Regions from separate parts of the Microbacterium sp. B35-04 genome, predicted to be linked through region 1. Evidence: predicted binding sites of a transcription regulator. Region 1 holds the regulator's gene; the other holds the start of a gene.
What was found. The regulator LexA, encoded in region 1, represses DNA repair genes until DNA is damaged. The targets are predictions, from matches to a motif close to TCGAACANNTGTTCGA.
Positions count from the first base shown of each region.

Region 2: B1729_RS19095 (HNH endonuclease signature motif containing protein) is a predicted target of LexA. The motif match lies at 8,415-8,430, and genes of this name have one in related genera.

Region 1 covers NZ_MWLP01000052.1:26,495-42,136, forward strand. The annotation lists gene B1729_RS13055 (SseB family protein) at 1-101, opposite strand, end outside; gene priA (bifunctional 1-(5-phosphoribosyl)-5-((5-phosphoribosylamino)methylideneamino)imidazole-4-carboxamide isomerase/phosphoribosylanthranilate isomerase PriA) at 85-831, opposite strand; gene hisH (imidazole glycerol phosphate synthase subunit HisH) at 905-1,558, opposite strand; gene hisB (imidazoleglycerol-phosphate dehydratase HisB) at 1,573-2,181, opposite strand; gene B1729_RS13075 (histidinol-phosphate transaminase) at 2,178-3,272, opposite strand; gene B1729_RS13080 (LysM peptidoglycan-binding domain-containing protein) at 3,414-3,866, opposite strand; gene lexA (transcriptional repressor LexA) at 4,129-4,809, shown strand; gene B1729_RS13090 (hypothetical protein) at 4,896-6,401, shown strand; gene metE (5-methyltetrahydropteroyltriglutamate--homocysteine S-methyltransferase) at 6,398-8,728, opposite strand; gene B1729_RS13100 (methylenetetrahydrofolate reductase) at 8,822-9,784, opposite strand; gene B1729_RS13105 (prolyl oligopeptidase family serine peptidase) at 10,076-12,091, shown strand; gene hflX (GTPase HflX) at 12,343-13,860, opposite strand; gene B1729_RS13115 (methyltransferase) at 13,966-14,613, shown strand; gene dapF (diaminopimelate epimerase) at 14,620-15,507, opposite strand; gene B1729_RS13125 (cytochrome b N-terminal domain-containing protein) at 15,620-15,642, shown strand, end outside.
Region 2 covers NZ_MWLP01000116.1:1,898-17,539, forward strand. The annotation lists gene B1729_RS19045 (type IV pilus twitching motility protein PilT) at 1-1,064, opposite strand, end outside; gene B1729_RS19050 (hypothetical protein) at 1,070-1,741, opposite strand; gene B1729_RS19055 (hypothetical protein) at 1,741-2,418, opposite strand; gene pilM (pilus assembly protein PilM) at 2,415-3,440, opposite strand; gene B1729_RS19065 (A24 family peptidase) at 3,469-4,353, opposite strand; gene B1729_RS19070 (hypothetical protein) at 4,357-6,012, opposite strand; gene B1729_RS19075 (prepilin-type N-terminal cleavage/methylation domain-containing protein) at 6,003-6,560, opposite strand; gene B1729_RS19085 (prepilin-type N-terminal cleavage/methylation domain-containing protein) at 7,067-7,477, opposite strand; gene B1729_RS20910 (prepilin-type N-terminal cleavage/methylation domain-containing protein) at 7,613-8,038, opposite strand; gene B1729_RS19095 (HNH endonuclease signature motif containing protein) at 8,460-9,842, shown strand; gene B1729_RS19100 (hypothetical protein) at 10,288-11,334, opposite strand; gene B1729_RS19105 (DUF1905 domain-containing protein) at 11,638-11,937, opposite strand; gene B1729_RS20835 (Fic family protein) at 12,003-13,076, opposite strand; gene B1729_RS19115 (SRPBCC domain-containing protein) at 13,392-13,820, opposite strand; gene B1729_RS19120 (DUF1294 domain-containing protein) at 13,862-14,293, shown strand; gene B1729_RS19125 (glycosyltransferase family A protein) at 14,571-15,368, opposite strand; gene B1729_RS19130 (GNAT family N-acetyltransferase) at 15,419-15,642, shown strand, end outside.

The sequences.
Region 1 (15,642 bases):
TCCCAGGGCACGCCCGCGGAGTCGCCGCCGTGTCCATGACCGTGACCCTGCCCCTGCCCCTGACCGTGGCCGGCGGCGTGAGGGTCAGTATCCGGCGACATCCAGCGCCTCGGCGAGCGTGAACGCGCCGGCGTACAGCGCCTTGCCCACGATCGCACCTTCGACACCGAGGGGCACGAGGTCCCGGAGCGCGGCGATGTCGTCGAGACTCGACACACCGCCGGACGCCACGATCGGCTTCGGCGTGCGCGAGGTCAGCTCCCGCAGCAGATCGAGGTTCGGACCCTGGAGGGTGCCGTCCTTGGTGACGTCGGTGACCACGTAACGGCTGCAGCCCGCCGACTCCAGCCGGTCGAGGACCGTCCACAGGTCGCCGCCCTCACGGGTCCACCCGCGGGCGGCGAGCGTGGTGCCCCGCACGTCGAGGCCCACGGCGATCGCGTCGCCGTAACGGCCGATGACGTCGGCGGCCCATTCGGGGTTCTCGAGCGCCGCGGTGCCGAGGTTGATGCGGGAGGCACCGCTCTCGAGCGCCGCCTCGAGGGTGCGGTCGTCGCGGATTCCGCCCGACAGCTCGACCTGCACGCCCTTGGCCTGCTTGATGACCTTGCGGAGCACCCCGGCGTTGCTGCCGCGGCCGAAGGCGGCGTCCAGGTCGACGAGGTGGATCCACTCGGCGCCCTGCCGCGCGAAGTCCAGCGCAGCGTCGACGGGATCGCCGTAGCTCGTCTCGGTGCCCGCCTCGCCCTGCGTCAGGCGGACGGCCTTGCCGTCGGCGACGTCGACGGCGGGCAGGAGGACGAGTTTGGGTGTGGACGCGAAATCGTTCATGGCTCCTGGCTCAGGCATCGAAAGCTGTGGGTGGCGGATCCGGGAAGCACTCGCTCCCGCAGATGGCACGGTCTCAGAGGGTAGCCCTGCGAAGCCCGTCGATCCAATTCGTCAGCAGGCGGATGCCGGCATCTCCCGATTTCTCGGGATGGAACTGGGTGGCGGACAGCGGCCCGTTCTCGACAGCGGCGAGGAACGGCGTGCCGTAATCGCACCATGTCAGGACCGGCTCGGGGAACGGCGGCTGCACGTCGAGCAGCCACTTCTGCGCGGCGAAGGAGTGGACGAAGTAGAACCGCTCGTGCTCGATGCCGCGGAAGAGGCGACTGCCCTCACCCGGCTCGACGGTGTTCCACCCCATGTGGGGCAGAACGGGAGCGTCGAGCTCGGTCACGACCCCCGGCCATTCGCCGAGCCCCTCGGTGTCGACGCCGCGCTCCACGCCGCGCTCGAAGAAGATCTGCATGCCGACGCAGACGCCCAGCACAGGACGTCCGCCGGCGAGACGGCGTTCGATGAGCTCGTCGCCGCGGCTGGCCCGCAGCGCCTCGGCGACGGCGCGGAACGCGCCCACACCGGGCACGAAGAGCCCGTCGGCGTCGCCGACGAGGCCGCGGTCGGCGGTCAGCCGCGCGTCGGCGCCGGCGGCGATGAGCGCCTTCACGGCCGAGTGCACGTTCCCGGAACCGTAATCGAGGACCGCGACGACCGGCCGGTCGCCTTCCATGGGCACGCCTTCGCTCACAGGGCGCCCTTCGTGCTGGGAATGCCCTCGACCAGCGGGTCGAGCGCCTTCGCCTGACGGAAGGCCCGCGCGAAGGCCTTGTACTCGGCCTCCGCGATGTGGTGGGGGTCGCGCCCCGAGAGCACGCGCACGTGCACCGTGAGGGCGGCGTTGTACGCGATCGCCTCGAACGTGTGCCGCACCAGCGAACCCGTGAAGTGACCGCCGATGAGGTGGTGCTCGAAGCCCGCGGGCTCGCCCTCATGGACGAGGTAGGGGCGGCCGCTGATGTCGACGACGGACTGGGCCAGCGCCTCGTCGAGCGGAACCAGCGCGTCGCCGTAGCGCGCGATGCCAGACTTGTCGCCGAGCGCCTGGCGGATCGCCTGGCCGAGCACGATCGAGATGTCTTCGACCGTGTGGTGGGCGTCGATGTCGGTGTCGCCCGATGCGCGCACCGTCAGATCGGTCAGCGAGTGCTTCGCGAACGCCGTCAGCAGGTGGTCGAAGAACGGCACGGTCGTGTCGATCCGGCTGCGGCCGGTGCCGTCCAGATCGAGTTCGAGCTCGACGGTCGACTCGCTCGTCGCCCGTCGCAGCTCGGCGGTGCGTGGTGCGGCGCTCATGCCGCCGATCCTACCGAGGCCAGCGCGTCGAGGAAGGCCGTGGTCTCATCGGCCGTCCCCGCCGTCACCCGCAGATGCGCGGGGATGCCGACGTCGCGGATGAGCACGCCCTGGTCGTAGAGCGCCTGCCAGACGGCAGCGGGATCGGTCACTCCCCCGAACAGGACGAAGTTCGTCCACGTCTCGTGCGGCGTGTAGCCCAGCGCCTCGACCGTCGCCGAGATGCGGTCGCGCTGCGCGACGATCTCGTCGACCATGCCGAGCATGATGGGCGCGTGGCGCAGCGCGGCCGTCGCGGCGGCCTGTGTGAGCGCACTCAGGTGGTACGGCAGGCGCACCAGCCGGAGTGCGTCGATGAGCGCGGGGTCGGCGGCCATGTATCCGACGCGCGCGCCAGCGAAGGCGAAGGCCTTGCTCATCGTGCGCGAGACCACGAGCCGCTCACGGCCCGGCAGCAGGGTCAGCGCCGACCGCTCGTCGTGCGGGGCGAACTCGAAATAGGCCTCGTCCACGATCACGATCCCGTCGGTCGCCTCATAGGCGGCCTCGACGACGTCGAGCCCGAGCGGGGTGCCGGTGGGGTTGTTGGGCGAACACAGGAACACGACGTCGGGCGCGGCATCCGCGATCTGGGATGCCGCATCGTCCGCCGTGATCCAATACTCCGCCGATCGGGTGCCCGAGATCCACTCGGCGCCCGTGCCACGGGTGAGCAGCGGGTACATCGAGTACGTGGGTGCAAACCCGAATGCCGTCCGACCCGGTCCCGCGAAGGCCTGCAGGATGTGCTGCAGAACCTCGTTCGAGCCGTTGGCGGCCCAGATCTCGTCGCGCGTCAGACCGTGACCCAGATAGTCGGCGAAGCCCTCGCGCAGTGCGGTGAACTCGCGGTCGGGGTAGCGGTTCACGTCGCTCAGCGCCCGGGCGATCGAGTCGAGGATGTCGTCCGCGACCTCCGCCGGAACCGGATGCGTGTTCTCGTTCACGTTCAGGGCTACCGGCAACGGCGCCTGCGGGGCACCGTACGGCTTCTGACCGCGGAGATCGGTGCGCAAGGGGAGGTCTTCGAGACGTGCACTCACCTCTCCCATGCTAGGCCCGTGGCCGGCTGTGCCGGCGCCGCGTGACGTCAGGAGATCGGGAGATCGGGCTGGCTCGCGAACCGCGCGGGGCGGCCCCCGCGAGCGTCGTGTGAGCGGCCGCCAGTGCCGGCTCGACCGAACGCGACCGCCTCAGCGGCCGTCGCCGTACGCCGCAGGGATCGCGATGCTCTGGCCGGCCTGAACCACCACGGTGTCGAGAGCGTTCAGCCGCACGATCTCATCGACCACATCGCGCGGATCGTGCTCGGGCGCGACCTCTTCGGCGATGCTCCACAGCGAGTCGCCGGCAGCCACCGTCATCGTGCTGAAGGAGCCCGCCGGGGCGCCCGCGTCACGGGAGGCGAGTGCCGCTCCCCCGCCGATCACGGCAGCGCTCAGCGCGATCACGGCCGGCAGCGCCGCGAGGACGGCCAGCACCCGACGCCCGCGCAGGGTGAGGCGGAGCCGTGTGGACCGCCCGGACGAGGCCTGCGCAGCCGCGCCGGCGGCGAACTGTCGTGCCGAGCTGTTCACGCGCTGCGCCGCGACACGCGCGGCGCGGGACGGCGACGGGACGGAGGTCGTGAAGTCGATCGCGGTCATGCTGGGCTCCTCGTGATGGGGAGAGATTCGCATTCACCACTCAGCCGGGAGCGGCGAATGCGAATCTCTCTTCCGAAGCTATCTTCGAGTCTGTACGATGTCAATACCGGTTCAGGACGGCGATCTCTCGAACGCGACACGCGGCTGAGATGTTCCCCAGAAGCCCGCTATCCGGATACGGTTTCGATACGAGAACCCCACCACGGGCCTCCGACATTCGAAGAAACAGCGCTCCTCGCCGGGCGCAGGACGGAGCCGGAAGATGAGCGACGCGGCCGGGCGCGAGAAGCCCCAGACTCGTCGGCGCAAGAGCCTGAGCGACAAGCAGCTGGCGATCCTCGAGGTGATCCAGCGCTCCATCGCGCGCCACGGCTACCCGCCCAGCATGCGGGAGATCGGCGACGCCGTCGGCCTGAAGTCGCTCTCCAGCGTCACGCACCAGCTCAACCAGCTGGAACTGAGCGGCTATCTGCGGCGCGATGCGGGCAAGACGCGCGCGATGGAAGTGCTGATCGACCTGCCCGGCACGGCGACCGAGAGCCCGGCGGACGCCTCGCCCTCCGTGGGCGATGCGGCCCTCGTCCCTCTCGTCGGGCGCATCGCCGCCGGCGTTCCGATCACGGCCGAGCAGCAGGTCGAGGAGATCTTCCCGCTCCCCCGGCAGCTCGTGGGCAAGGGCGACCTCTTCATGCTGAAGGTCTCGGGCGAGTCGATGATCGACGCCGCGATCTGCGACGGCGATTGGGTCGTCGTCCGCTCGCAGGCGACGGCCGACAACGGTGAGATCGTGGCCGCGATGCTGGACGGCGAGGCCACCGTCAAGACGTTCCGCCAGCGCGACGGCCACACCTGGCTGCTCCCGCGCAACTCCGCGTTCGAGCCGATCCTCGGCGATGAGGCCACGGTGCTCGGCAAGGTCGTGGCGGTGCTGCGCGCCGTCTGAACGGCGTCGGACGAATTCATTCGGAATGGGTGATGCCGGACGTGGCATCTACGACACAATGAGTGCATCCGGCTAGAGGAGGCCTCATGAGCGAGCCAGTCACCGTCGACCTGCAGGCCGAACTCGCCGCGTTGCGGGCCGAGAACGAAGCACTCCGGCGGGGCGTGGTCGCTCCGGACGAGGTCGCACCCCCCTCACGCACTCGCAGTGGATGGTGGCGTTCGCTGCTCTCGGCCCTGTGCATCACCATCGCGGCCATCCTCGTCCCGGTGTCGATCGTCGGCGCGTGGGCCCGTGTACAGCTGACCGACGAGGACGCCTTCGTCGCCACGCTGGCACCGTTGGTGGACGATCCCGCGGTGCAGTCGATGATCATCGACGAGTCCATGGAGGCGGTCAACGCCCAGGTCGACTTCGACCAGATCACTGCGGACGTCTTCGACGGCATCGCCGGCCTCGGACTGCCGCCCCGCGCCGCCGACGCCCTCCAGCTCCTGGAGGCGCCGGCTGCCAACGGCCTCGAGAGCCTCGTGACGACGACGGTCACGCGAGTGGTCGAGTCCGATGCCTTCGCTGAAGTGTGGGCCACCGCGACGCGCGCCGCCCATCGCGCCCTGGTGGGCGTGTCCACTTCCGACGGCGGCGGACTCATCGTCCGCACCGACGAGGGCGTGGGGATCCAGTTGGGCGCGGTCGTCGAGCGTGTGAAGCAGAACCTCATCGATCGGGGCCTGGGTGCCGCTGAGCTGATCCCCGCCGTCGATCGCGTCATCATCCTCGGCGAAGGCGACAACCTCGCGACGATCCGCACCGGTTACGCCGCCGCGAACACGCTCGGACTCTGGCTGCCGATCATCGCGATCGCGCTGTTCGGCTTCGGCATCCTGATCGCCCGCCGCCGCAGCGCCGCCGTCCTCGGGACGGGCATCGGATTCGCCCTCGGCGGCGTGGCCCTGGCCATCATGCTCGCGATCGGCGATTCCGCCATGGGCGTCACGGCGGGGGTGCTCGGCCTCTCACCCGATGCGCTGAACGTCATCTACGAGCAGCTGGTCGGCAACATGCAGCAGACCGCGCTCGTCGCCGCGTTCCTCGGTGTCTTCATCGCGATTCTGGGCTGGGTGACCGGCAGGTCGGCTCCGGCACGCGGCTTGCGCAGCGCCATCGACAGCATGAATGCGTCGGGGCGGCGCGAACTGGCCGCGCGAGGACTCGACACCGATTCGTTCGGGCTGTGGCTCGGCCGGCAGCGCGTCCTGGTGCGGACCCTCATCGCCGTGCTCGCGGTGATCTGGCTCTTCTTGTTGCGGCCGCTGTCGGTCGGCGACATCGTGCTCGTGGCCGTCGTCGCATTCGGCGTCGCCTGGGTCCTCGAACTGCTGCAGCGCCGCCCCGAGGAGGCGGCCGCAGTCGGCGACGCGGACCTGCTCTACAGCGGCGTACCCATCGGGGACGACGACGCGAATCCCACGGTGGAGATCCTGCTCGCCGACGAGTCCCCGACGACCGACCCCGACGCCGACACCCTCGTGATCGATCCGGATGCCGCGACCGATGCGGCCGCGGCACCCGGATCGAAGAAGGGCTCCTAGGCCGGAACGGCCGCGCGCACCGCCTGCGTCGCCGCCACGAGGTTCTTGAGCGACGCGACGGTCTCGTCGTACCCGCGGGTCTTCAGCCCGCAGTCCGGGTTGACCCAGACGCGGCGCAGCGGCAGCTCAGCGACCGTGCGGTCGAGGAGCTCGGCGATCTCATCCACCGACGGCACACGCGGCGAGTGGATGTCGTAGACACCGGGTCCGATGCCGGCGGCGAAGCCGGACGTGGCGATGTCTCCGATCACCTCGCCGCGGCTGCGCGCGGCCTCGATCGAGGTCACGTCGGCGTCCAGCGCCGCGATCGCGTCGATCACGGCGTCGAACTCCGAGTAGCAGAGGTGGGTGTGCACCTGCGTAGCCGGGGCCGCGCCGGCGGTCGCGAGGCGGAACGAGCCGACCGACCACTCCAGGTAGGCGGGCTGGTCGGCGCGCTTGAGCGGCAGGAGTTCGCGCAGCGCCGGTTCGTCGACCTGGATGACGCGGATGCCGGCCCCCTCGAGGTCGGCGATCTCGTCGCGGAGGGCGAGGGCGACCTGGTTCGCGGTCTCCCCCAGCGGCTGGTCGTCGCGGACGAACGACCACGCCAGGATCGTCACCGGGCCGGTCAGCATGCCCTTCATCGGCTTGTCGGTGAGGGACTGCGCGAACGCCGACCACGCGACGGTGATCGCCGCGGGGCGTGCGACATCGCCCCAGAGGATCGACGGGCGGGTGGCCCGCGAGCCGTACGACTGCACCCAGCCGTTCTCGGTGACGGCGAAGCCTTCGAGGTTCTCGGCGAAGTACTGCACCATGTCGTTGCGCTCGGCCTCGCCGTGCACCAGGACGTCGAGGCCGATGTCCTCCTGCAGCGTCACCACCTGCGCGATCTCGTCGCGCAGGAAGCTCTCGTACTCGTCGGCGCTGAGCTCGCCGCGGCCGTGCCGCGCACGCGCGCGGCGGATGTCGCCGGTCTGCGGGAACGATCCGATCGTGGTCGTCGGCAGAACGGGGAGGGCGAGCTCGGCCTCTTGCGCGGCGACCCGATCGTCGTAGCTCCCGCGGGCGAAGTCGTCCGCGGCGAGCACCGACGCCCGCTCCCGCACCGCACCGTCGCGTACGCCCGGCGCATTGCGACGGTCGGCGAGGGCGTCGGATGCCTCGGCCAGAGCCTCCGCGATGGCGAGGCGGCCGTCGACCAGGCCTCGCGCGAGCGTCACCACCTGCCCGACCTTCTGGTCGGCGAACGCCAGCCACGTCGCGAGGCGCGGGTCGAGCGTCGTCTCGTCCTCGACGTCGTGCGGCACATGCTGCAGCGAGGTGGAGGTGCCCACGCTGATCTCCGACGCTCCGAGTGCGTGCAGCGCCTGCAGCCGCTCCCACGCGCCGTCGAGATCGCCTCGCCACACGTTGCGTCCGTCGACGACCCCGCCCACGAGCGTCTTGCGGTCCAGGCCGGGCACAGCCTCGGGCACCGCACCGCGGGTCAGATCGATGGCGACCGCCTCGATGGGAGCGGCCGCGAGCGCGGTCCACGCCTCGGTCGACAGCTGCGCGTAGCCGGCCGCGACGAGGATCGCGGGCCGGTCGCCACGCACACCCAGCGCCGCATATGCGCGGGCCGCGGCATCCGCCAGTGCGGCCGCGTCGGCCGGCAGACTCTCGCTGACGAGCGCAGGCTCGTCCAGCTGCACCCACTCAGCGCCCGAGGCCCGCAGACTCGCCAGCAGCTCCGCGTACACCGGCAGCAGGTCGTCGAGCCGGCTGAGTGGGTCGAAGCCCTGGGGCGCGGCATCCGTCGCCTTCGCGAGCGCGAGGAGCGTCACCGGGCCCACGATCACCGGGCGAACGGTGAATCCGTCAGCCTTCGCCTCTGCCACCTGGCGCGCGAAGCGGTCGCTCGAGAGGGTGAAGACCGTCTCGGGGCCGACCTCGGGCACGAGGTAGTGGTAGTTCGTGTCGAACCACTTGGTCATCTCGAGGGGGGCGTCCTCGCCCGCACCGCGCGCGGCCGTGAAGTACGCGTCGAGGCCGATGCCGCCGTCGGCATCGCGGAGCGCGGCGAACCGGTAGGGCAGCGCGCCGACCGTGACGGCCGCGTCGTGCACCTGGTCGTAGAACGAGAATGACTCCGGGATCGACGAGTCGTCGCGGCCGAGGCCGAGCTCGGCGAGGCGCTCGCGCGTCGCGCGGCGCAGTCCGGCCGCCGTCTGCTCGAGGGTCTCGGCGTCGGTCTCTCCGGACCAGTACGCCTCGACCGCGCGCTTCAGCTCGCGGCGGCGCCCGATCCGGGGATAGCCCAGGATCGTGCCGTGGGGGAAGGTGCTGCGGGGTTCGGTCATCGTGCTCTCTCTTTCGCTTCGTTCATCTCGGAGTGGGGTTTTCGGGGTCGCCGAAGAGACCATCGGGGCATCCGACGGATTGCGGCGTCCGGGTCAGTGGACGGCGTCGGGCATTCGCGTCGCCGAGGCGAGCACGCCGGCTTCACGCAGCACGTCGAGGACCGTGTCGTGGTTGTTGAACGCGTACAGGTGGATGCCGGGGGCACCGCCGTCGACGACCTCGCGGGCGAGACGAGCGGCATGGGCGATGCCGATGTCGCGCTGCCCCTCGACCGTGGGCTCGACGTCGAGCGCGATCGCGAGGTCGGCCGGAAGCGCCTCGCCGCTGAGCTCGAGCACGCGCCGCAGCCGGGTGCTCGAGGTGATCGGCATGATGCCGGGCAGGATCGGGATGCTGACGCCGGCGTCGCGCGAACGCGCCACGAACGCGAGGTAGTCGTCGGCGTGGAAGAACAGCTGAGTGATCGCGAGGGTGGCGCCCGCCGCCTGCTTCGCGAGGAGCGCGTCGATGTCCTCGAACGCGTGCCGGGAGCGGGGGTGACCGTTGGGGAACGCGGCGACCGCGATGTCGACCCGGGGCCGCTTCTCGACCCGCACCGCACCGGGCACGCCCGAGATGGGCGCCTCGGTGTACGGCTCGCGCTCCGCCTGCACCCGGTCGATCAGCTGCACGAGCTCGCCGGCGCTGCGGAGGTCGCCCAGGAACACGTCGTCCTCGGATGCCCCCGCCGGCGGGTCGCCGCGCAGGGCGAGGAAGCTCGTGATGCCGGCATCCAGGAACTCCCGGATCAGCGTGTTGGCGCCCGCGTAGGTGTTTCCCACGCACGTCAGGTGGGCGAGCGGCTCGACGTGGGTCTCGCGGAGGATGTGGGTCAGGAGCTCCAGGGACCGACCGCCGGTGGATCCGCCCGCGCCGTACGTGACGGAGATGAACCTGGGGTCCACCGACGCCAGATGGCGGATGGTCTCATGCAGCGCGGCGACACCGGCCTCGGATCGGGGCGGGTACACCTCGAACGAGATCGGCACGGGAGGAGTGCTCAGGTCGATGGACATGGGCCTGCTTCTCAGGATCGGAATCGGGCTCAGCCGAACGGGAGGACCCGGGCGGCCGCGGCACCTCGCCTCCGCCGCGCTGTTCAGGACATGCGAGGCAGAAGGGGTGTCATCGCGGGCGGGTGCCGGGCTCGGCTGTCGCTCCTGCCCGGCAACCCCGAGGTTCGGGGGGCGTCCTCGCGGACGACCGGGCGTCGATGCGTCCACGGTAGCGGAGCAAGTCCGTGCGGAACCGCCTGTGACGTACTGTTTCGATCGCATCGCGCACACGTTGGTCGTAGCGTGGGGGGCGTGACGACCCGCGATGTTCTTCCCTATGGCAGCTGGCCATCCCCCATCTCCGCCGCGCAGGTGTCGGCTGGGTCGTCGCGCATCGAAGGCGCCCGCTTCGTCGGCGCCGGTGAGGTGCTGGCCGGGGAGACCGGCGGCGCGGCGGCCCGGGTGCGGCGGGGCGACGTGTGGAGCGGCGACGTGTGGTGGGGCGAGTCGGTGCCCGAGGAGGGCGGCCGTTCCGCCGTGCGCCGGCGGGAGGCATCCGGAGCCGTCGTGGATGTCCTTCCCGCCCCGTGGAGTGCGCGGTCGCGGGTGCACGAGTACGGTGGCGGATCCTGGACCGCCGACGACGATGGTGTGCTGCTCTTCGTGGAGAAGGCCGACCAGCGCATCTGGAGTCTCGCCCCGGGTGAGGAGCCGCGCCCGCTCACGCCCGACGCCGGCGATGTCCGCTACGGCGGGCTGACGCTGCAGCACGGCCGCCTGCTGGCCGTGCGCGAAGACCACACGGCGGGAGGCGCGCCGGTGCGCGACATCGTCGACGTTCCGCTCGACGGCTCGGCAGCAGAGCATCCCTCACGACTGACCTCGCTGGCCGGCGGCAGCGACTTCGTCGCCCATCCCGCGCTCTCGCCCGACGGCACCCGCTTGGCGTGGATCGCCTGGGATCATCCGCACATGGCATGGGACCGCGCCGAGCTTCGGATCGGCCGGCTCGAGGACGGCGAGGTCGTGGAATGGACCACCGTGGCCGGCGGCGAGTCGTCCGACGGCGATTTCCATTCCCCGTTGCAGCCGGTGTGGGTCGGCGACGACGACCTGCTCTACGCCGACGACCCGACCGGGAGATGGAACCTCTGGCACCTGCGCCTCACGGCCGATCTGCACCACGAGCCGTTCGCCCCCGCCGACGCCGACACCGGCGGCCCGCTGTGGGTGCTCGGCACCCGCTGGTTCGTCGCGCTGCACGACGGGCGTGTCGTCGCCGCCCGCACAAATGGCGCCGACCACCTCGTGGTGATCGCACCCAGCGGGTCCACGCGCATCCTGCCGCTCGACGCCGTCACGCGGCTCTCGATCGAGGACGCCCGCGGACAGCGCGTGCTGGTCTCCGGCGCGGGCTCCGGCGGCGCCGGACTGTGGGAGCTGGACGTCGACGACGCGGCCGCGACGCGGCTGATAGCCGGCGGCAGCTCACCCTGGGGCGCGAGCTGGATGCCGCAGCCCCGCGCGGTCACCATGCCCGGGCCGCACGGCCCGGTGCACGCCTTCGACTACCCGCCCACGAACCCCGACGTGGTGGGACCTGAGGATGAGCTGCCCCCCTACGTCGTGTTCGTCCACGGCGGGCCGACCGACCATGTCGGCGGCGCGGCATCCGGAAAGATCGCCTATCTGACGAGTCGTGGCATCGGCGTGCTCGACGTCAACTACGGCGGGTCGAGCGGGTACGGCCGCGCCTACCGCGAGCGTCTGCGCGGGCAGTGGGGCGTCGTGGACGTCGACGACGTCGTGGCCGCGGCGCAGGGGCTCGCCGCATCGGGTGCGGCCGACGCCCGTCGGCTCGCGATCGCCGGCGGCTCGGCCGGCGGCTGGACGGTGCTGTGCGCACTCGCGAACTCCGACGTCTTCGCCGCGGGCATCAGTCGCTACGGCGTCGCGGATCTCCGGCGTCTCGCCGCAGACACCCACGACTTCGAGGCCCGCTACCTCGACGGCATGGTGGGGCCGCTCCCGTCCGCCGAGGCGCTGTACGTCGAGCGGTCGCCGCTGACGCACCTCGACCGGATGCGGACGCCGCTGCTGATCGAGCAGGGCCTCGAGGACCTGGTCGTGCCGCCCTCGCAGTCGGAGGCGGTGCGCGACGCCCTCGCGAAGAACGGCGTCGCCCACGCATATCTGGCCTTCGAGGGCGAAGGACACGGGTTCCGCGGCGCCGACACCCTCGTGCGCACGATGGAGGCCGAGCTCGCGTTCCTCGGCCAAGTGCTCGGCTTCGAGACGCCGGGGGTGCCGCCGCTCGAGCTGGAGTGAGACGTCCGCCGCGCTCCGGCGTGTCGTCGCCGGGCGCTGTCGGAGCCTCGCTCCCTCGTCGACCGGACTCCGAGTCCGGTCGACGAGCGAGCGAGGAACGCGCAAGACGGAACGCCCTCGCCCTCGCGTCCCCGGTCGTTGAGCGAGCGAGGAACGAGCGAGACGAAACGCCCTCGCCCTCGCGTCCCGGTCGTTGAGCGAGCGAGGAACGAGCGAGACGAAACGCCCTGCACCGACGGGGAACGCCGGCTCTAGACCTCGAAAGGCGCGAGGCGCGCGGCGAGATGCTGCCCCACGCGGGCGTGCACCGCCGTGCCGCCCTCCTCGTGCTCCTGCGAGAGGATCATGCCCTGCTCGTGGATGGCCGACACGAGATCGCCCCGGTCGTACGGCACGAGAGCGCGCACTTCCACCGCCGGCAGCGGCAGCGCCTCCTCGATCGCGGTCCTCAGCTCGTCGATGCCCTCGCCGGTGCGCGACGACGCGAAGATCGCCTTCGGCTCGAGACCGCGCAGCAGCAGACGAGTGTCGTCGTCGACGAGATCGGCCTTGTTGAACACGATCAGCTCGGGGACGTCGCGCGCTCCGACGTCGCCGATCACATCGCGAACCGTCGCGAGCTGGGCGGCGGGATCCGGGTGCGACCCGTCGACGACGTGGACGATGACGTCGGCGTCGCCGACCTCCTCGAGCGTCGAGCGGAATGCCTCGACCAGCTGGTGAGGGAGATTTCGCACGAACCCGACGGTGTCGGTGAGCGTGTAGACGCGGCCGTCGCTCGTCTCGCTCCGCCGGACGGTGGCATCCAGCGTCGCGAACAGCGCGTTCTCCACCAGCACGCCGGCGCTCGTCAGCCGGTTCAGCAGCGACGACTTGCCGGCGTTCGTGTACCCGGCGATCGCGACCGACGGGATGGTGTTCCGCTTGCGCTCGGCGCGCTTGGCGTCGCGAGCGGGGGTGAACTCGCGGATCTGCCGCCGCAGCATCGCCATCCGCGTGCGGATGCGGCGACGGTCGAGCTCGATCTTCGTCTCACCGGGTCCGCGCGAGCCCATGCCCGCACCGCCCGCACCCACCTGGCCACCGGCCTGGCGGCTCATCGAGTCACCCCAGCCGCGCAGGCGCGGGAGCAGGTACTCGAGCTGGGCGAGTTCGACCTGCGCCTTGCCCTCCCGGCTCTTGGCGTGCTGGCTGAAGATGTCGAGGATCACCGTGGTGCGATCGATCACCTTGACCTTGACGACGTCCTCGAGCGCGCGTCGCTGGCTGGGCGCGAGCTCGGTGTCGGCGATCACGGTGTCCGCGCCCACCGCGGCGACGATGTCGCGCAGCTCCTCGGCCTTGCCGCGGCCGACGTAGGTCGCGGGGTCCGGGTGCGGACGCCGCTGCAGCACGCCGTCGAGCACGACGGCGCCGGCGGTCTCGGCGAGCGCCGAGAGCTCGCGCAGCGAGTTCTCGGCATCCTCCGTCTCGCCCTGCGCGTGAACGCCGACCAGCACGACGTTCTCGAGTCGCAGCTGCCGGTACTCGACCTCTGTGACGTCTTCGAGCTCGGTGGACAGGCCAGGAACGCGCCGCAGCGCCGCGCGCTCCTCGCGGTCCCACTGCTCGCCGTCGCTGTCTGCGCGCCCGATCGTGGCCTCGTCTTGGAGCGCCTGGGCTGCTCCGAAGACGTGCACCCCCGAGCGCGCTTCGGCGCGCGCCAGCACGCGATCCACCGGGTCGACCGGCGTCTCGTCGGTGCTCTGGGGTGTCGTCGTATCCGTCATGTGTTCCTTTCGGGATGCCGTTTTCCGGCGCTCATCGGCCGGTTCGCGGCATCCGTGAATTCTACGCTCCCCTCCCGGGGAGCACCTCCGCTAGGCTCGTCAGCCATGGGGAGCGACCACTACTTCAGTGCGACGCCCGCCAGCCCCGAGAACCTGCGCCGCATCCGCGTCTCGCTCGCCGGACGCGATCTCGAAGTCACGACCGCCGGAGGCGTCTTCAGCCCCGACCACGTGGACGCGGGAACCGCGGTGCTGCTGTCGAACACTCCCCCGCCACCGGCCGGCGGGAACTTCCTCGACCTCGGCTGCGGGTGGGGACCGATCGCACTCAGCCTGGCACTCGACGCCCCGCACGCGACCGTGTGGGCCGTCGACGTGAACGAGCGAGCGCTGGACCTCGTGCGGCGAAATGCGGCCGACCTCGGGCTCGACAATGTCAACGCCGCGCTGCCCGACGATGTTCCCGACGACATCGTGTTCCGCACGATCCGCTCGAATCCGCCCATCCGCGTCGGCAAGAACGAACTGCACGGCCTGCTCGAGCGGTGGATTCCCCGCCTGGACGAGCAGGCGGACGCCTGGCTCGTCGTGCAGCGCAATCTCGGCTCGGACTCCCTGCAGCGATGGCTCGCATCGACGCTCGATCGCCGCTTCAGCGTCTACCGTGCCGCCACCGCCCGCGGCTTCCGCGTGCTGAAGGTCCGGCGCCACGGCTCGCCCCAGAGCGAGCCCATCTCACTGCCGGAGATCTGAGAGCCGTCAGGCCAGCGTGACTTCGCCGGTGTAGACCAGGGTCGCGGGCCCGGAGAGCAGCACGTGCCGCTCGCCTGCGACCTCCGGCATCCGCACGCCGAGGGTGCCGCCGGGAACGTCCACGACCCAGTGGTCGGGGGCCGCGGGGCCTGCCCAGTGCCTCACCGCAAGAGCCGCGGCCGCGACGCCCGTGCCGCAGCTGAGCGTCTCGCCGACCCCGCGCTCGAACACGCGCATGCGGATCGATCCGACCCCCTCGTGCACGAGCGGGTCGCTGGGCACCACGAACTCGATGTTGGCGCCGTGCGGGGGCTCGGGATGCAGCTGCGGCTGTGCCGCAAGGTCGAGGCCCTCGAGCTCGGCATCGTCGGGGAGCGCCACGACGACGTGCGGGTTGCCGACGTCGATCCCGATGCCCGGACGGGGAGCGCCGCCCGCACGGGTGCGCACCAGCACTCCCGAGTCGTCGATGGCGAACCCGCCGAGGTCGACCTCGAAACCCTTCTCGCCGAGTGCGCCGTCGCTGCGGGTGACGGTCTTGACGCCCGCCCGGGTGCCGATGGCGAGCGGCGCCGCGTCGACATCGGCCCAGCCGACGTCCACGAGGTAGCGCACGAAGACCCGGATGCCGTTGCCGCACATCTCGGCCTTCGAGCCGTCGGCGTTGCGATAGTCCATGAACCACTCGGCGCCGAAGCCCACCGCTTCGGCCCCCTCGGCGATCGCGCTGGCGCGCACCACCCGCAGGATGCCGTCGCCGCCGATGCCGAAGCGCCGGTCGCACAGCACCGCGACCTGGTCGTCGGTGAGATCGAGCGCGCCCTCGGGGTCGGGGACGATCACGAAGTCGTTGCCCGTGCCGTGGCCCTTGGTGAACGCGATCGTCTGCGGCATCGTCACAGTCTACGGTCGCCGGCGCACCCTCCTCCCCGGCGCCGGAGGTGGTCGCTGTCACATACGGCAGCCCCGCGGTGTCTTGTGGATAGGACCATCACGAGGAGACGGCATGCGAAGGATCGCGAGCGAGAC
Region 2 (15,642 bases), on a different contig from region 1:
ACGTAGACGCCGTCGAGGCTCTTGGGATCGACCGCGAAGTCCATGGCGACGTTGCGGGCGATGGTGCCGTCGGAGACGAGACGACGAAGGTCCTGGTCGAGCGTGTGCATGCCGAGCTCCGAGCCCGCCTGCATCGCCGAGTAGATCTGCGCGACCTGACCCTCGCGGATCATGTTGGCGACCGCCGGGGTGTTGATGAGCACCTCGGTGGCGATCGTGCGGCCGTTCGTCTGCGCGAGCGGCAGCAGCGTCTGGCTGATGATGCCCTGCAGCGTGTCGCCCAGCTGCGTGCGGATCTGGTGCTGCTGGTCGGCAGGGAACACATCGATGATGCGGTTGATGCTCTTCGCGGCGCCCTGCGTGTGCAGGGTCGAGAGCACGAGGTGTCCGGTCTCAGCCGCCGAGAGTGCGGTCGAGATCGACTCGGGGTCGCGCAGCTCGCCGATGAGCACCACATCGGGGTCCTGCCGCAGCACGCGACGCAGGGCCTCGGCGAACGAGTTGGTGTCACGCCCCACTTCGCGCTGATGGATCAGTGCGCGCTTGGACTGGTGGTGGAACTCGATCGGGTCTTCGATCGTGATGATGTGCGCCGGCACCAGCTGGTTGACGATGTCGACCATCGCCGTGAGCGTGGTCGACTTGCCCGACCCGGTCGGGCCGGTGAGCAGCACGAGCCCGCGCGGGCGCAGCGCGAGATCGCGGGCGATCGCCGGAGCCCCCAACTCCTCGAGCGAGTACACCCGGTCGGGGATGTAGCGCAGGGCTATCGCGATCGACCCGAGCTGGCGGTACACGTTCGTGCGAAAGCGTCCGATGCTGGCCGTGGCGTGGGCGAGGTCGACCTCGCCGTGCTCCAGGAACTCCTGGCGCTGACCGTCGCCCATGAGCTCGAACGCCGTGCGCTCCACCCACTCCTCCGACAGCGCGTCGGGGTAGCCGGGCACGGGCACGAGGTCGCCGTCCACCCGGAACAGCGGAGGCGCTCCTGCGGTGATGTGCACATCCGAAGCTCGCGCGCGCGCCCCGCGAGCGAGGAGGGTCTCGAAGTCCAGGTCTTCCATGGCCGTCACCCTTCCGTGTCCACGAAGGTCAGCGCCGAGATCTGCACGTCGAACGTGCCCTCGCCGCTCTGCGTCGTGGTCGCCGTGATGCTGTTGAGCAGGCGCGGCCCGGCGCGCAGCGCGTCCAGAAAGGCGGTGGCTTGCGCCATGTCGGCCGCCTGCGCACTGATCACGAAATCGACCTGCTGGCGCCCGGCATTGATGATCGGGTCGACGGGGGCCGCGGCATCCGTCGTTCCGGTCGTGGTGTCGGTCGCGGCCTCGGTCGCCTCCGGTGTCGGGGCGGGAACCGGCGCGACCGCAGCCGCGTCGCCTTCGGTAGCGCCCGTGCGGGCCGTGAACGCGACCTGCTCGCCGGCGGTGATCGCGGTGAGGGAGACTCCGGATGCCTCGGCCGCGCGTGCGACGACCTCGAACACGTCGTCGAGCTGGCCGGTCGCGGGAATCTGCGAGCGCAGTCCGGCGACGTCCGCGTTGATCTGATCGAGGTTCTCCGCCTCCGCGGTGAGGTTGTCGACCTGGGCCTGGTAGACCGCATTGGTGTTCGCGACGGTCGCGGTCTGCGCGTCGACGCCGACTGCCTGGAAGTACAGCGGCAGGGCGACGAGGAACACGCCGAGGGCGATGACGCCCAGTGAGACGACGAGTCCGAGCGCGGTGACGAGCTGCTTGGGCATCACTCGCTCCCTTCTTCTGCCACGTACTCGTTCGAGTACACGGTCTGGTCGAACTCGACGTTAAGCAGGTACGCGAAGCGATCCGTCGAGACCTGGCTCGAGGTCACCGACTGCCCGTCGGCGTAGAGCACGCCTTCGACGCCGCGCAGCGACCGGATGATCGCGACGATGTCGAGCGGCGTCGGGCTGTCGATGGTGACGGTGCCCACGATGCCCTGCTCGGCCATCGGGTCGTCGCCCCGCGCGGCGCCGCCGACGGTGAAGTCGAAGCCCGTGAGGGTGGTCTCAGCGGGCAGGATGCCGGCGATCTTGGCGATCACGGGCGTCCAGGCGAGGTCGGCGGCCATGGCCTCAGTGCGGTAGTCGGTGAGCTCCGACTCGGTCGCGAGCGCTTGGCTGACCTCGGAGAGCGCGGCGATCTCGGTGAGGAGAGCATTCGTCTGCGTCTGTTCGGCGGCCAGGCGCTGGTCGGCGAGGAACTTGAACGCGAACGCGCCGGCGATGATGAGGCACGCGACGAGGATGGCGCCGAGCACGATCCACACCCACAGTCGCACGAGCTTGTCGCGTTCGCGGCGAACGACCTCGCTGCGCGGCATGAGGTTGACGCGGGGCACTCCCGAGAACGGGACGGGTGCGGGAACGGCGACCGGAGCGGCCACAGGAATAACGGTCATCGGCCGGCCTCCCCGAGTGCAATGCCGATGGTGCCGACGAGGTTCAGCGACACCTCGCCCGCGGGCGGCGGCGTCACGATCGCGACGACGTCGCCGGCCGACACGATGGTCATCTGGGTGTCGATGGCAGCGGTGAGCGCCGACATCACGCCCTCCACCGCCGCGCCGGCACCCGTGACGAAGATCCGCGCCAGCGGGGCTGCGCCGGATCGGCTGCCGAAGAACGCCAGGGTGCTGCGCACGCGGGCGGCGAGGTCGGAAGCTCCCGGGGGCGTCGCGGCGCGCATGGCGCCGCGGGTGCGTCCCGCAGCCGCGACGCCAGCGCCGTTGCCCGTCGTGGCCGCGAGCTGGAGTTCCGGCTCGGCGATCTCCGCGCTGCGCCGGCGGGTCGCGGCGGTGGCGACGTCGATGGGCAGCAGGCGCACGAACAGTGGTACGCCGCCGCGCGAGATCACGACCTGCGTGGTGTGGTCGCCGATGTTGATGGTCGCGACGATCTCGTCCGGTGCGGCGAGCGAGGCCGTGGCGCGGGCGAGTCCGAAGGCGGCGAGGTCGACGGCCTGAGCGCGCACCTTCACCTTGGCGAGCGTCGAGATGATCTGCTCGATGCTCTCCGACACCGCGGCGACGAGCAGGCCCGACACCTGGTCGCCGTTCTGGGCGAGCGGGAAGAAGTCGAGCACCGCCTGACTCGCGGGCACAGGAAGCAGGTCCTGCACCTGGTACGGGAGGGCTTCGCGCAGCAGGTCGGGTCGCATCGCCTGGGTCGTGTATTCGCGCACCAGGATGCGGCGGCTGGCGACGCCGAGCACGGCATCCTTGCTCTTGAATCTCGCACCGGTCCACAGCTGCCGGAGCGCGACGGCGACGGCGCCTGGGTCGAGCACCTCCGAGTCCTTCGCGGCATCGGGTGGCAACGGCACCTCACCGTATGCGATGAGCTGGGGTTTGCGACCGAGTGAGAGCTCCGCAGCGCGCACGCTCTCTTCGGTCACCTCCAGCCCCACGATCGTCTTCGCCATGATTTTCCCTTCCCCAAGACCGTCGGCGTCAGGCGCCGACGAAAAGATTCACGTACCACCGGCCGACGGCTTCGCCGGCGAACACTCCGGTCCAGGCGCCGAGGATCATCCACGGACCGAACGGGATGGCTGTCTTGCGCCCGGCACGGCGCAGCAGCAGCAGTGCGAGGCCGAACAATCCCCCGTAGAGGAACGCGGCGAACGCGCCGACGGCGAGGGCTCCCCAGCCCAGCCAGCCGAGGTAGATGCCGATCACTCCGGCGAGCTTGACGTCTCCCCCGCCCATCCCACCCGGGCGCGCGAACCGCAGGAGTGCGTAGAACGCATAGAGCACGACCATGCCGATCGCGGCCCGCAGCAGCAGTTCCCATTCGTCGGTCAGCCAGGCGGCGATGGTGAACAGGATGCCGGCCACGAGGTAGCTGGGCAGCACGATGCTGTTCGGCAGCCGGTGCGTGTCGAGGTCGATGAGCGTCAGCACGATCGAGATCGCCGCGAAGTAGAGGAACGCCACGATGACGAGAACGGCGGCCCAGACATCGGCGGGGTACACAATGCCGTCCCACTGCGAGGAGGCCAGGTAGGTCGGCAGCGTCGAGCCGAGCAGCCCTTGGTAGACCGCGAGCCCCCACCAGGTGACGACCGCGAACGCGACCCCTGTGAGGGCTTCGACGATCGGGTACCGCGCCGAGATCGGCGCCTTGCAGTTCGCGCATCTGCCGCGCAGGGCGAGCCAGCCGATCACCGGGACGTTGTGCCACGGCTTGATGACCGCGTCGCAGCGCGGGCAGCGGCTCTCACGCATCAGCGAGATCTTCGCCGGCACGCGGTAGGCGACGACGTTGAGGAACGACCCGATGAGGAGGCCGAAGATCCCGGAGACGACGACGAGGAAGGTGACGAGTCCTGTCATGCGCTAGCGCTCTGTCTGGAACACGAGGTCGCCAAGAGTCGGCACCGGCGGCGGGCCTGGTGGCGTAGCAGCCGGTTCGAGGAAGCAGCTGATCTTGTCGAAGAGCGGCGGCCATGCCATCTCTTTGCAGTCGACCGCAGCGCCATTGGTAAATCCGATCGAGTTGGTCCCCGTAAAGAATTGACCCGAATAGCTCACCCGAACGGTCCCCCCGATCTCGCAGGGTGTATACAGCATGACGCGCGCAGCGATCGATGTCACCCCCATCTTCGTGGTGACATCGTCAGGGCCGGTGCTCTCGCAATCGGGCCACGACTCCGGATCCATCTGCCCGGCCGGCACCACTTCAGTTGTGTTGCGATCCTCATGGACGAAGAGGAGTTGCGGCGCGGACTCGATCGGCCCGGTGCTGGAGACGTTGCCATCGAATATCACCTTCATCGTCGCCTTCGCGGGAACGATGAAGACGACATCGCGGTTGACGGTTACCGCGTCGATGGTGATCGTGACCGAATTCGGTGGCATCGCACAACTCGAATAGTCGATGAGTAGCCTGCCGGTGCCGGGCAGCAGCGCCGTGGGATTCGTCGGGCACCCGGTGATGACTTCCTGTGCCGCACCCCAGCTGGATCGCCCGAGGTCCATCCAGGTGGTCATCCCGTAGACATCGTCGAGCGTGGGGTTGAACACCGGAGCAGCGGCGGGTGCTGTCGCGGCGATCGCGGTTCCGTCCGCCTTCTTCCATTTGACATTGTCAACAGTCGCCGTCGTTCGCGCGGTCACCTGGCCACCGACAAGCGCACCACTGACGACGGTCCCCACCGTCCCCGTTGATGAACCCGTCCCCTTGAGGTCCACGCTCGCGCCCGAGTGGATGTTGCCCCCAACCACGACGCCGTTCGAGGCGAGTTCGACCGAGCCAACCTCTGTCATGATGTCACCACCCACGACGACTCCCGAGGACGACGACTTGACGTCACCGTAGGCGTAGATCGAACCCTCGATATGGCAGTTCGTACTGAGCGTGACAGGGCCGTTGGGGACGTAAAGATCGCCGGTGATGACCTGCCCGCTTCCCCCGAGCGCACAGGTGAATGCACCCGTTCGCACCACAAGGTCGCCATCGTAGACGGACTTCTGCAGGCCGACACCGCCACCGAAGTAGGCAAGCGAGCCACCGGTGGGTGCCGCAGGCTGCACCATGTCGTATACCGAGTCGATATCGACAGTCGCTCCATTTGGGCCCGTCCCGATCGAGTTGACCACCACGAACGTGGACGTCGAGTCAGGGCACCCTTCCGTCAGTCCGTCGGACGACGTCGGGGGCGCCGGCAGGCTCGTCCTATAGATCGTCGACTCGAACTCAGGCCCGGTCGGGTCGTGTGCGGGATTGCTGGGATCGCGACTATCTAAAAAGGTCGTACTGCACGCGTTGCTGACCTCGGCCCGTGCCCTGTCCCGCCCCGACTCGGCCGCAATGAAAGCCTGGGTTCGATCTTTGTTGTTTACGTTCGCACCGACCGTGAAGATCACCGAAGCGGCGATCGTCGCCGCGATGATAACGCCCACGAACATCACTAAGACGACAGTGAGCAGCACCGCCCCGTCGTCGTCAGCGCGTATCTCGCGCCGCGGGCGGACCGTATCATTCACCAACATCCGTCGCTCCCCGCTGCTTGTGTAGATCGTGGCGCGATATCACTGGAGAATTCCACGGGCGCCGCGTCGGTCTCAATCTGGAATGTGTAGGCAAGAGTGCCGTCGACCGTCTTTCGGAAGTACGGTGTCGTGCCCTGCTTGGCAACTCCGGTATTCCACTCGGGCCAATTGGTCGAGTCGCCCGAAAGGCTGACTTCGGCCATCGACAACTGTGCCGCACCATACTCGGGCGCCCCGCCAGCAGTAAATCGGAAGCCCTGACATTTCAACGTACCTTCGAGCGAGGTCGACACAACGAGGACTTCACCGCCGTAGACCGCGGGAACATCGAACCAGAGCGCGTTACGCATCGCCCGTTCAATCGCGGAACCGATGACCTGACCGCGGTTCGTCGCCTCAGTCACGCTGGCGACCTGCTCTTGCGTTCGCCACGAGTTGATGAACATGGACGCGATCGCAATCAACACGATCCCGCTTACGACGATCGCGACGATGAGTTCGATCAGTCCGAGGCCATCGTCGTCATTGCGTGGTCTGTACATCGTCATGGGATTGGGATGTAGATCAGAGCCGTTGACGTGGCAAGTGTGCGACCCTCACCGACGATGTTCAGGACCAAAGTGGCCGTGTCCCCATTCGCACAGGTGACGGAGCTCGTCGCGGTCGTCATCGACACTCCCCGACCGTCCGTCACCGCCGGAAGGGACGGAATGGCGTTCAGATGCGCACAGTTGGGATTCCCACGCGCATCCTCAACGATGGAATTCATGTATCGGGTGGCGGTCGCGGTGGAAGATTGCTGCGAGGAGTAGATGATCCCTTGCCAGAGCGCAGGCAAGAGCGCGATCGCGATGACCCCCAACAGGAGCATTGCGATGACTACTTCGACAAGACCGAACCCCGCGGCGTCCGTTCTATGATCCCTCATCCGCCCACCTCCCCAAGCGGCAGAGTCCCCGCTGCCCATGATGCACGAGCATGGCCGCTTGCGTGTGTCGCCGACGTTGCGCAAATGCGCGCAGACCCGCCACGCCTGGTCGACGTCATGCGAGACTCAGTCATGGCCACCGACGGTGGCGCACCCTGGGCCTTCGTCCCAGAAGTCGAAGTTGCCACCCGTATACGCCGCCTGCACGCAGATCGACGAGAGGTCGCCTTCGAGGTACGTCAACAGCGCGACAGAGACCACATTCCCTTCGGCAAGCTCCTGGAATGTGGTGGTGCCAGGGACCAAGGCGGACGGTTCCTTCGCAGCGGTAATCGCAGCGCTAGTAGCCCCGTTGGCGGCTGCCGACTGACCTGCCGCATCATTGCTGCGCATCTGGATCCCTCCAAAGACTGGTATTGCGATCGCTACCAGCACTGCGAGTACTGCGATGACGATGATCAACTCGATGAGCGAGAATCCCTCGTCGTCTCGGTCCGGCCTACCGCTCGGCTTCGTCAGCCCAACCCGACGCAGCATTATTCACCCCGTTGTCTGCCTCACGTTGCCGTAACCAGGAAGCATGGGTTCGCAGGATCGCCATCTCTGTAGGCCACGGGCCCAGGGTGCAGCGAAGCTCGCGCCGCCCTGGGCCTGTGGATCCTACTGACTTGGTCAGTGTCCGCCGGCCTGCGCCGCGGTGCATCCCGGACCGACGCCCCACGTCGTGAAGTTCCCGCCGGTGTACGTCGCGACGGCGCAGATCGTGGCGATGTCGACACCCGTGATTGTCGGGTTGACGGCGGTGACAGGGGCCTTCTCGAGGTCGGTGTAACCGGCACCCGTCACGTCAGCAGCGGTCGCCCCGCTCTTCGACGCGATGATCGCCGCCGCCGTTGCACCGTTCGCTGCCGCTGACTGTGCGGCAGCGTCGTTAGCGTTTTTCTGGATACCCGCGAACACCGGAATAGCGATCGCCGCCAGGATGCCGATGATCACCACGACGATGATGAGCTCGATAAGCGAGAAGCCGCCATCACGGCCCTCTTCCTCGCGGCGGGCCTTCTCGGCCGCGACGTAGTTCTTGATGAATGCACGCATGGCGCAGTGTCTCCCCAGTGTGTGAAATGAAAGGTCAGCTCCGACCGGCCGGCACAGCAAGTACCGGCTCACATGTAACCCCAGTAACGAACTCCCCAGACTCCGTCAGAGCTGGGTTCGAGACACGCGCCCAAGCACGAATCCCCTCCCGCCTCCGAGCATGGCTGATGCCCTGCCGAAACGTCAATGCGCGCGCATGCAGTGTTCCCCTAAGAACTCCTCAGGACGACGCACCGACGGCGGATGGGTTACTCCGTGTCAGCGTCCCCCTTCTCGGACGCTAGCGGGAAGTGCTGCCGAACAGGGCGTGGGCAGAAGAACCGCGAACAGAGGGCCATAAACGCACTGCTTCGACGCTCTTGGTGAGCGATCTATATCGAACCTACTTTCGACTGTGCGTACACTTTGATAGGCTCGACATGTGATCATTCCAGCGGATCTCGACGACGATCTCGAGTGGCGCGCTGACCTGACCGCCCCCTGGCTCTGGCCGCCGGACGACTCGCGGCACGCCGAGCAGACTCACTCCGATGTCGCGGTCGCCGCACTCGGAAGCAGCGGCGAGGCGCATACGGTCGCCGTCACCGCCCTCGAAGGCCTGAGCATTCGCGCCCGCGTGCTGATCGCCGACGGGTACGCCGCCATCGCGACGATATTGACGGATGCCGCGGCCTGCCCTGACCCGTGGGTTGGGTCCGATCCGACACAGGATCCGGCCTGGCGCGACCCTCAGAGCCGTCCGGCCGTCAAGGTTCGCGCGGAGCGGCGAAACATCGCTGTCCGCGCGGCGGCGCTGGACATAGCAGTGCGGCTGGGGATGTCGGAGTTCGCCGTGCGCACGCGGGCCTTGCACGCCGACACCCTGCGCGAACGATGCCCGGGGGTCTGGAACGCTTTCCGTGCCGGACTCGTGTCCGCTCAGAACGCGACGACCGTGGCGCAGCAGGCGGCATCGTTTCCCGACGACGCCACCGAGGCGTGGGGGCGGTTCGACGAAGCCGTCGAGACGGCGGCGCAGACACTGCCGCCTGGGAAGTTCCGGGTGCGCGCTCGCGTCGCGCGTGAGCGCCTCCACCCCGAGTCTCTCGAGGTCCGCCACCAACGGGCAGCCGAAGACCGCAACGCGTGGTTCCAGGCCGATCATGACGGCATGGCAACGCTCACCGTGTTCGGCCCCGCCGACAAGGTGCTGTCGGTGCACGACCGCGCCGACGCTCACGCGCGGCACCTGCGGTCTCAGCCCGGCGAAACGCGAACGCTCGCCCAGCTGCGCGCCGACGTGCTGCTCGAAATGATGGCGGCTGCGACGATCGATGAGTCAGAGACACGTCGCCGCCCGTCCGTCGCGATCACCGTCCCCGTCATGACGCTGCTCGGCCTCGACGACGAGCCCGCCACGCTCGACGGTTACGGCCCCATCGACATCGAGACCGCCCGCAGGCTCGCCGGAGAGGCCTCCAGCTGGGTGCGGATCCTCACCCACCCGATCAGCGGCACCGTCCTCGACGTCGACCGCACCACCTACCGTGTTCCGAAGGCCCTGCGAAGATGGCTCGGCGTGCGCGACCCCGTCTGCATCGGCCCAGGATGCACTCGCCCCGCTCGGAACTGCGACATCGATCATCGAATCGATTGGCAGTACGGCGGAGCGACAGCCGACACCAACCTCGGGCCGCTCTGCGAGCCACACCATGTCATCAAGTCCAAGAGCAGATGGACGCTCTACCGCGACGAGATGACGGGTGCGACCTGGTGGGTCACACCCACCGCGCTCGACCTGCCCATGGAGGCTGCGCCCTGGTGATACGCCTCCAATCACCCCAGCCATTGCCGATCCAGCCTGCGCCCTGGTAAGAGAACGCCGACCGCCGCGCCCACGCGCTGTCGGGTGAGGTCTCAAGTGCGGCCGGCGCTACGCCGTAGGGCAGGGGTCGCGAGCGCGCGCTCCATGTCGACGTTGTCGCCCACACGGATGACCTCGCCGGTCATACGGGATGGCCGCGATCTTCGACGTCGGGCTGCGCACGGTTGAGGTCAGCGATCTCCTCTTCCGGGCGAGGCGGAATGGTCTCGTCGACCTCGAGCTCAGGAATGCTCGACTCACCAGGCTCGGGGACATGCGGGGCGGACAGATGCTCACCGGGAATCAACACTCGGGTCCTCCCTTCGAACACACACAGCGTACGGCGATATCGACGTCCCGTGGCGACTCGACGAGCGATCGCCGCAGCCGGGACGCAGCGGTGCGGTCAAGCGAGAATCGCGAGCGCCCGCTCGGTGGTGACGTACACGAGCCCGGCGGCGAGCAAGATGGACACCGCGAGCGCCACCGCCGATACCACCCGACTGGTGCGCCGCTGGCCGGCGACGATCAGTCCGCCGACCGCGAGGAAGAACGCACCTGCAGCGAACGCGACACTCACCAGACTCACCAGCCCGGCGATCGTCTGATCCCAGCCCGCCAGCCACAGCACCACTGCCAGCCCGCCGATCGCGGCCAGCACCAGCAGCACGATCGACGCGATCGCCGGCACGTTCCGCGGCCTCGCCTCGGGCAGCGGCGGCCGCATCGCCCCGATGTACGAACTCGCGACCGGCTGATACACGATCGGCGTCGGCGGACGATCCACCGGCGGCGGCGGCCGGCGCGGCGCGATCTGGTCGGGGATGCCTCCGTCGCTCGCCACGCGCGGCCCCGCCGCCGGTGCGCGGGATGACGGAGAGGCGGATGCCGCAGGTGAGGCGTCAGTCGGAGGAGATGCGGATGCCGGTATCGCAGCGTCAGGTGCGACCTCAGACGGCTCGCCCGCACCCGCGGCGAGAGCCGACGACGAAGGAGCGGGCCAGGCGTGGGCAGCAGGACGAGCCTCGGCCGCCGGCGCGACGTCGAGCGGCCCACGCTCATGCGCGCGCCCCGACTCCCCCGGGCCCGCCTCGACGACGTCGACCGCCTCGCCCCCGAGGGTCGGCTCTGCCTCACTGGCGGCCGGGTGCATCCGGCCGTCGCGTCGGGATGGCACCCCCTGGTCCGCGTCGCTCGTCGGCACCATCGCCTCGCGCTCCGTCGTAGCCTCCGCCCGCACCGAAGCCGCCTCCGCCGTCGCCGCAGCGTTCGCGGGCGCCGCAGCGACATCCGCCGCTCCCGTCCCCGCATCCGCGGCAGCGTCCGCGGGTACTGCCGCGGCATCGGCCGTCCCCGTCCCCGTTCCCGTGCCCGCCGCGTCCGTCGTCGCCGCCGCAATCTGCGAAGCGCCGCGCCGCACCCGCCTGGTCGGGGTCGCGAGGGAATCAGGCACAGCCGAATCAGGCACAGCCGAATCAGGCACAGCGTGATCGGGCACACCGTCGACGGCGGCTGCGGCATCCGTCATCGCCGGACGGAAGTCCTCCGTCCACGCATCGCCGTCCCACCACCGCAGGTAGTCGGCGCGCGATGCGTCCCTGTACCAGCCCGGCGGTGGTCCCCCCTGAGACCCGTCCGACATCATGCTCCCCAGCAGAATGATTTTCGCCGGGGCCCAACTTACCGGACCGAAGGAACTCGCAGTATCACGGCAGACGCCCGCACGCCGCGGGGGGTGAGCGCACGCCGGCCGCAGTCAGCCGTCCAGCACCTCGAGGCGCACGGTAACCGGGCCACCGTCGACGAGCTGCTCGGCATCCCGCACCGCCTTCTTCAGCGGCAGCACGTACGAGTCCGTCTGCGCCAGCGGGAAGATGGACGTGGTCCACTCGCTGCCACCGATGTGCGCACGAACGCGGACGGACCCGAATCCGCGATAGGGCCTCGGAATCTCACGGATCTCTGCTCCCAACTCCGGCGGAACGGCGGTGAAGAACCAGGAGGAGTCCTCCCTCGCCGCCCAGCGGAACACGTCGCTGTCGAACTCGATGATCACCCCACTGAGGCTACCGCCGGCCTGCGACACCCACGGGCCGACCTCGCTGACCCGGGCTCGGCGCGTCAGTGATGCATGCTGCGCCGAATCGTCGCGGCGTACTCATCGAGCACGCCGAGGACGCCGTCGTGCTGCCAGATGCGGTTGCGAGCACGCCCGGTGCGCTCACTCACCACACCCCGCTCGACGAGGGTGTCGACCGCGCGCAGCGCCGCAAGACGGCTGATCCCCAAGGCCGACACCAGGTACTTGGTGTTCACAATCGGCTGGCCCACAAGTCGCGGGAGCACTCTCCACACCGTGGAATCGGCACGCACACCCGCGAGCTTCTCGCGTGACGACGCCACCTGGTCCACCAGGCCGTCGACGAGCACGCGGCCGGTGGCCGCGGCGAAACGGGATGCGTCGGCGAATCGCCGGATGATCGGGCCGGCGTCTCCGTCACGAAAGGTGGTGAGGGCGCGGAAGTATCCGGAGAGGTCCGTGAGCAGGCCGGCCGAGATCGGGATCGTCGTATGCGCCGACAGTCCCTTCGCACGGAGCATCGCCTGCGCCAGCGCTCGTCCCGTCCGGCCATTGCCGTCCACGAACGGGTGAATGGTCTCGAATTGCGCGTGGGCCACGGCGATCTGCGCGAGGATCGGCACGTCGGCGCGCTGCGCGAATGCGAGAACATCGCGCACGGCGGAGGGTACGAGGTCGTGCTGAGGGGCGATGAAGTCGGCGCCGATCGGGCCGGCATTGTCCCGCCCCCCGATCCACACCAGTTCACGCCGGAAGCGCCCTGCCTCCTGTTCCATGCCAACCTGCTTCGACATCAGCTCGCGATGCATGGTGAGCACACTGGCCTCATCGAGCTTGTCGGCCAGGCGCAGCGCGGCTTCCATCGAGCGGACGTTGCCGACGACCGTCAGCGCGTTCGCTTTTTCGCCCTCGTCGATCTCGGCGAGCGCCAGCTGTTTCGCGGATGTCGTGAGCTGTTCGATCTGGCTGCTCGAGGCGCTCTCGGTCCGCAGCAGAATCGCCGACATCGGCGCGAATGCCGGGTCGCTCGAACCCAGCCGCCCCAGTGCGTATCGATCGAACTCGTGGATGGCCAGCGTCGCGTCCTCGAAGTCGGCGGCGTCTTCTGCGCCCACCCGAGGAGACCACAACGCGAGCGATCCCGTGACGGCCGATTCGTAGACCCCGGACTGACGAGCAACCTCAGTCTTCGAGAAGATCTCAGGAGCACGCGGCCGCCAGTCGTGGCGTTGCCACTGCACAGGAGCGACCTCGATGGGCGTCTGGCCCTCTCGCGGTCGAGCATCTGAAGTCACACCGTCAGATTATCATCACATAAGTCAGTAACTGATACTAAGACTGAACCTTGTTATCGCTTTGCATGGTCGGCGCACAGGGCAGCCCTCAGCCGACTCCACCCTCGGGCGCGCACGCGCGGCCTGCGGCATGGGTCACAGGTGCTCGCCCGGAGCCCCACCATGCCGGTCCACCAGGCGTTGCAGGCAGGTCGACCAGCCGTCGACGTGCTGATCCCGCTCCTCGGCGCTCGCGAAGCCCGACTGGCGCACGATCACACGGGTCGCGGCATCCGCTGCCGATTGCAGTTCGATCTCGACGTCGGTCGCGTGCTCCTCCCCCTCCCACCGCCACGAGAGCCGCAGGGCGCGCGGCGGCTCGAGCGTGAGCACCTTCGCCTCCACGGCGAGGTCCGCCGCGAGCGACCGCACCTCCCAGCGGCCCAGCTCGCGCAATTCGATGACCGCGGCGGTCTCGAAGTGCGACGGCCAGAACCACTCCGCGAGCCGGTGTGCCACCGTGAACTCGCGCCACACCACGTCGACGGATGCCGCCACCAGCGCCTCTTCGGTGAGCTCATGCATGCTCACACGGTACGCCGGGGCCTCGCCATAAGATCGAGCGCATGTCGAACGCGCGCCCCCGGCCATCCCTCGCGACGCCTGACCGGCCGGGTCGAGACCTCTCGAAGCCGCTGCCGCCGGCACTCAGCTGGATCACGCTGCTCGTCTTCGCCGTCGGATTCGCCGTCGCGTACCTCGTGTTCGGCCTCGCGTGGTGGGTGCCCGTTCTGTATGGCGCCGCGAGCCTCGTCGCGTTCGCGGCCTACGGCATCGACAAGTCGGCGGCCCGACGCGGTGCCACACGCATCTCGGAGCAGACGCTGCTCCTGCTGGGACTCGTCGGCGGCTGGCCGGGAGCACTGGTCGCGCAGCAGCTGTTCCGCCACAAGACCCGCAAGCGGTCGTTCCGCCGCGCGTTCTGGGGCACGGTCGGAGTGAACGTGCTCGTGCTCGCGGCTGCCGTGTACGTCGCCGCCGGCACGTCCCCGTTCTGACCCCACTGCGCGAGCGCTTCTCCGCGACGTCACGAGACGCGACCCGGGGGCGGAGTATTCGGGTTGCTCCGCCCTCGGGTCGCCGTTCTCTCGCGTCGGGGTGGATTCGTCAACGCCGAACACCCCTCCCACATGGAAGGCTACGACCGCGCCGAGCCGCGACGACTGGGGGTTGACAAGTGTGCGCCGACCGCGCTCGGAGCACCGCATGACACAGACCGGTGCGACGACGTCAGCTGCGGTACTCGACCGCGGCGTCAGTGCGTACTCGGCTGCGTCAGCGTCCGTACCCCGGCGCCCAGTCGTCGCCGCCGGGAGCCCATTCATCGGAGGATGCGGAGCCTGCCGAAGGCTGGGTACGACGCCACGCCGCGCCCTCCGGCCAGCTGACAGCGAAGGTCGACGCGACCTTGAACACCCGTCGCGACAGACCCGACACGGTCTGCACGGGACGCGCCGACACCGGCATGCGCAGCTGAGGGTCGTACCGCACGCCGTCGGAAGGCCGCAGGCGGATGGTCAGGTCGAGGTCGTCATGGATGCGGGCGTTGTCGCGATCGACCTGCTCGCGCACCCGCTCCCACACCCTTGCGCGCATCGCGAAGTTCGATCCGAACACGAGCGGGATGCCGAGCCACTTCTTGATCCAGTAGTGCCCACCCCCGATGTACCAGTGCTCGCCGAGGTAGTTCTGCAGCGGCGTACCGCCGTAGAACTCGGCCCCGCCGGTCAGCACACCGAGCGTCGTGTCGGAGACGAACGCGCGCACCAGCCTTGCGATCCAGTCGGGGTGCGGACGCGAGTCGGCGTCGAGCCGCGCGATGATGTCGGCACCGCCCAGCGCCTCGTCGTAACCGTGCGCCGCCGCAGGCCAGATGCCGATCGACGACTCGTGCACGACGACAGCGTCGTGCGCGCGGGCGACAGCGGCGGAGGCATCCGTGCTGGCGTTGTCGACGACGATCACGACATCCGCCTGGTGGGTCTGGGCGGCGAGGGCGGTCAGGCACGCATCGAGGTAAGCCGCGTCATTCCGGCACGGAATGACCACGGCGACGCGAGGGGCGAGGGGCACAAGCGCCACCCTACTCCCGGGCTGTCGGCGCCCGGCGCTACTCTGCCGACATGAGCAGCGGACTGCGTTTCGCTCCCGCGAACGAGGCGTCGTGGGATGACCTGCAGGCGATTCTCACGGGCGCCGCGGGACGCTGCCAATGTCAGCGCCAGCGCCTCGGAGACCACGACTGGTGGTACATGCCCGCATCGGAACGCGCCGCGATCCTGCGCGCCGAGACCCACTGCGACGACCCGCGGGCGACCGACACCATCGGCATCGTCGCCTACCAGGA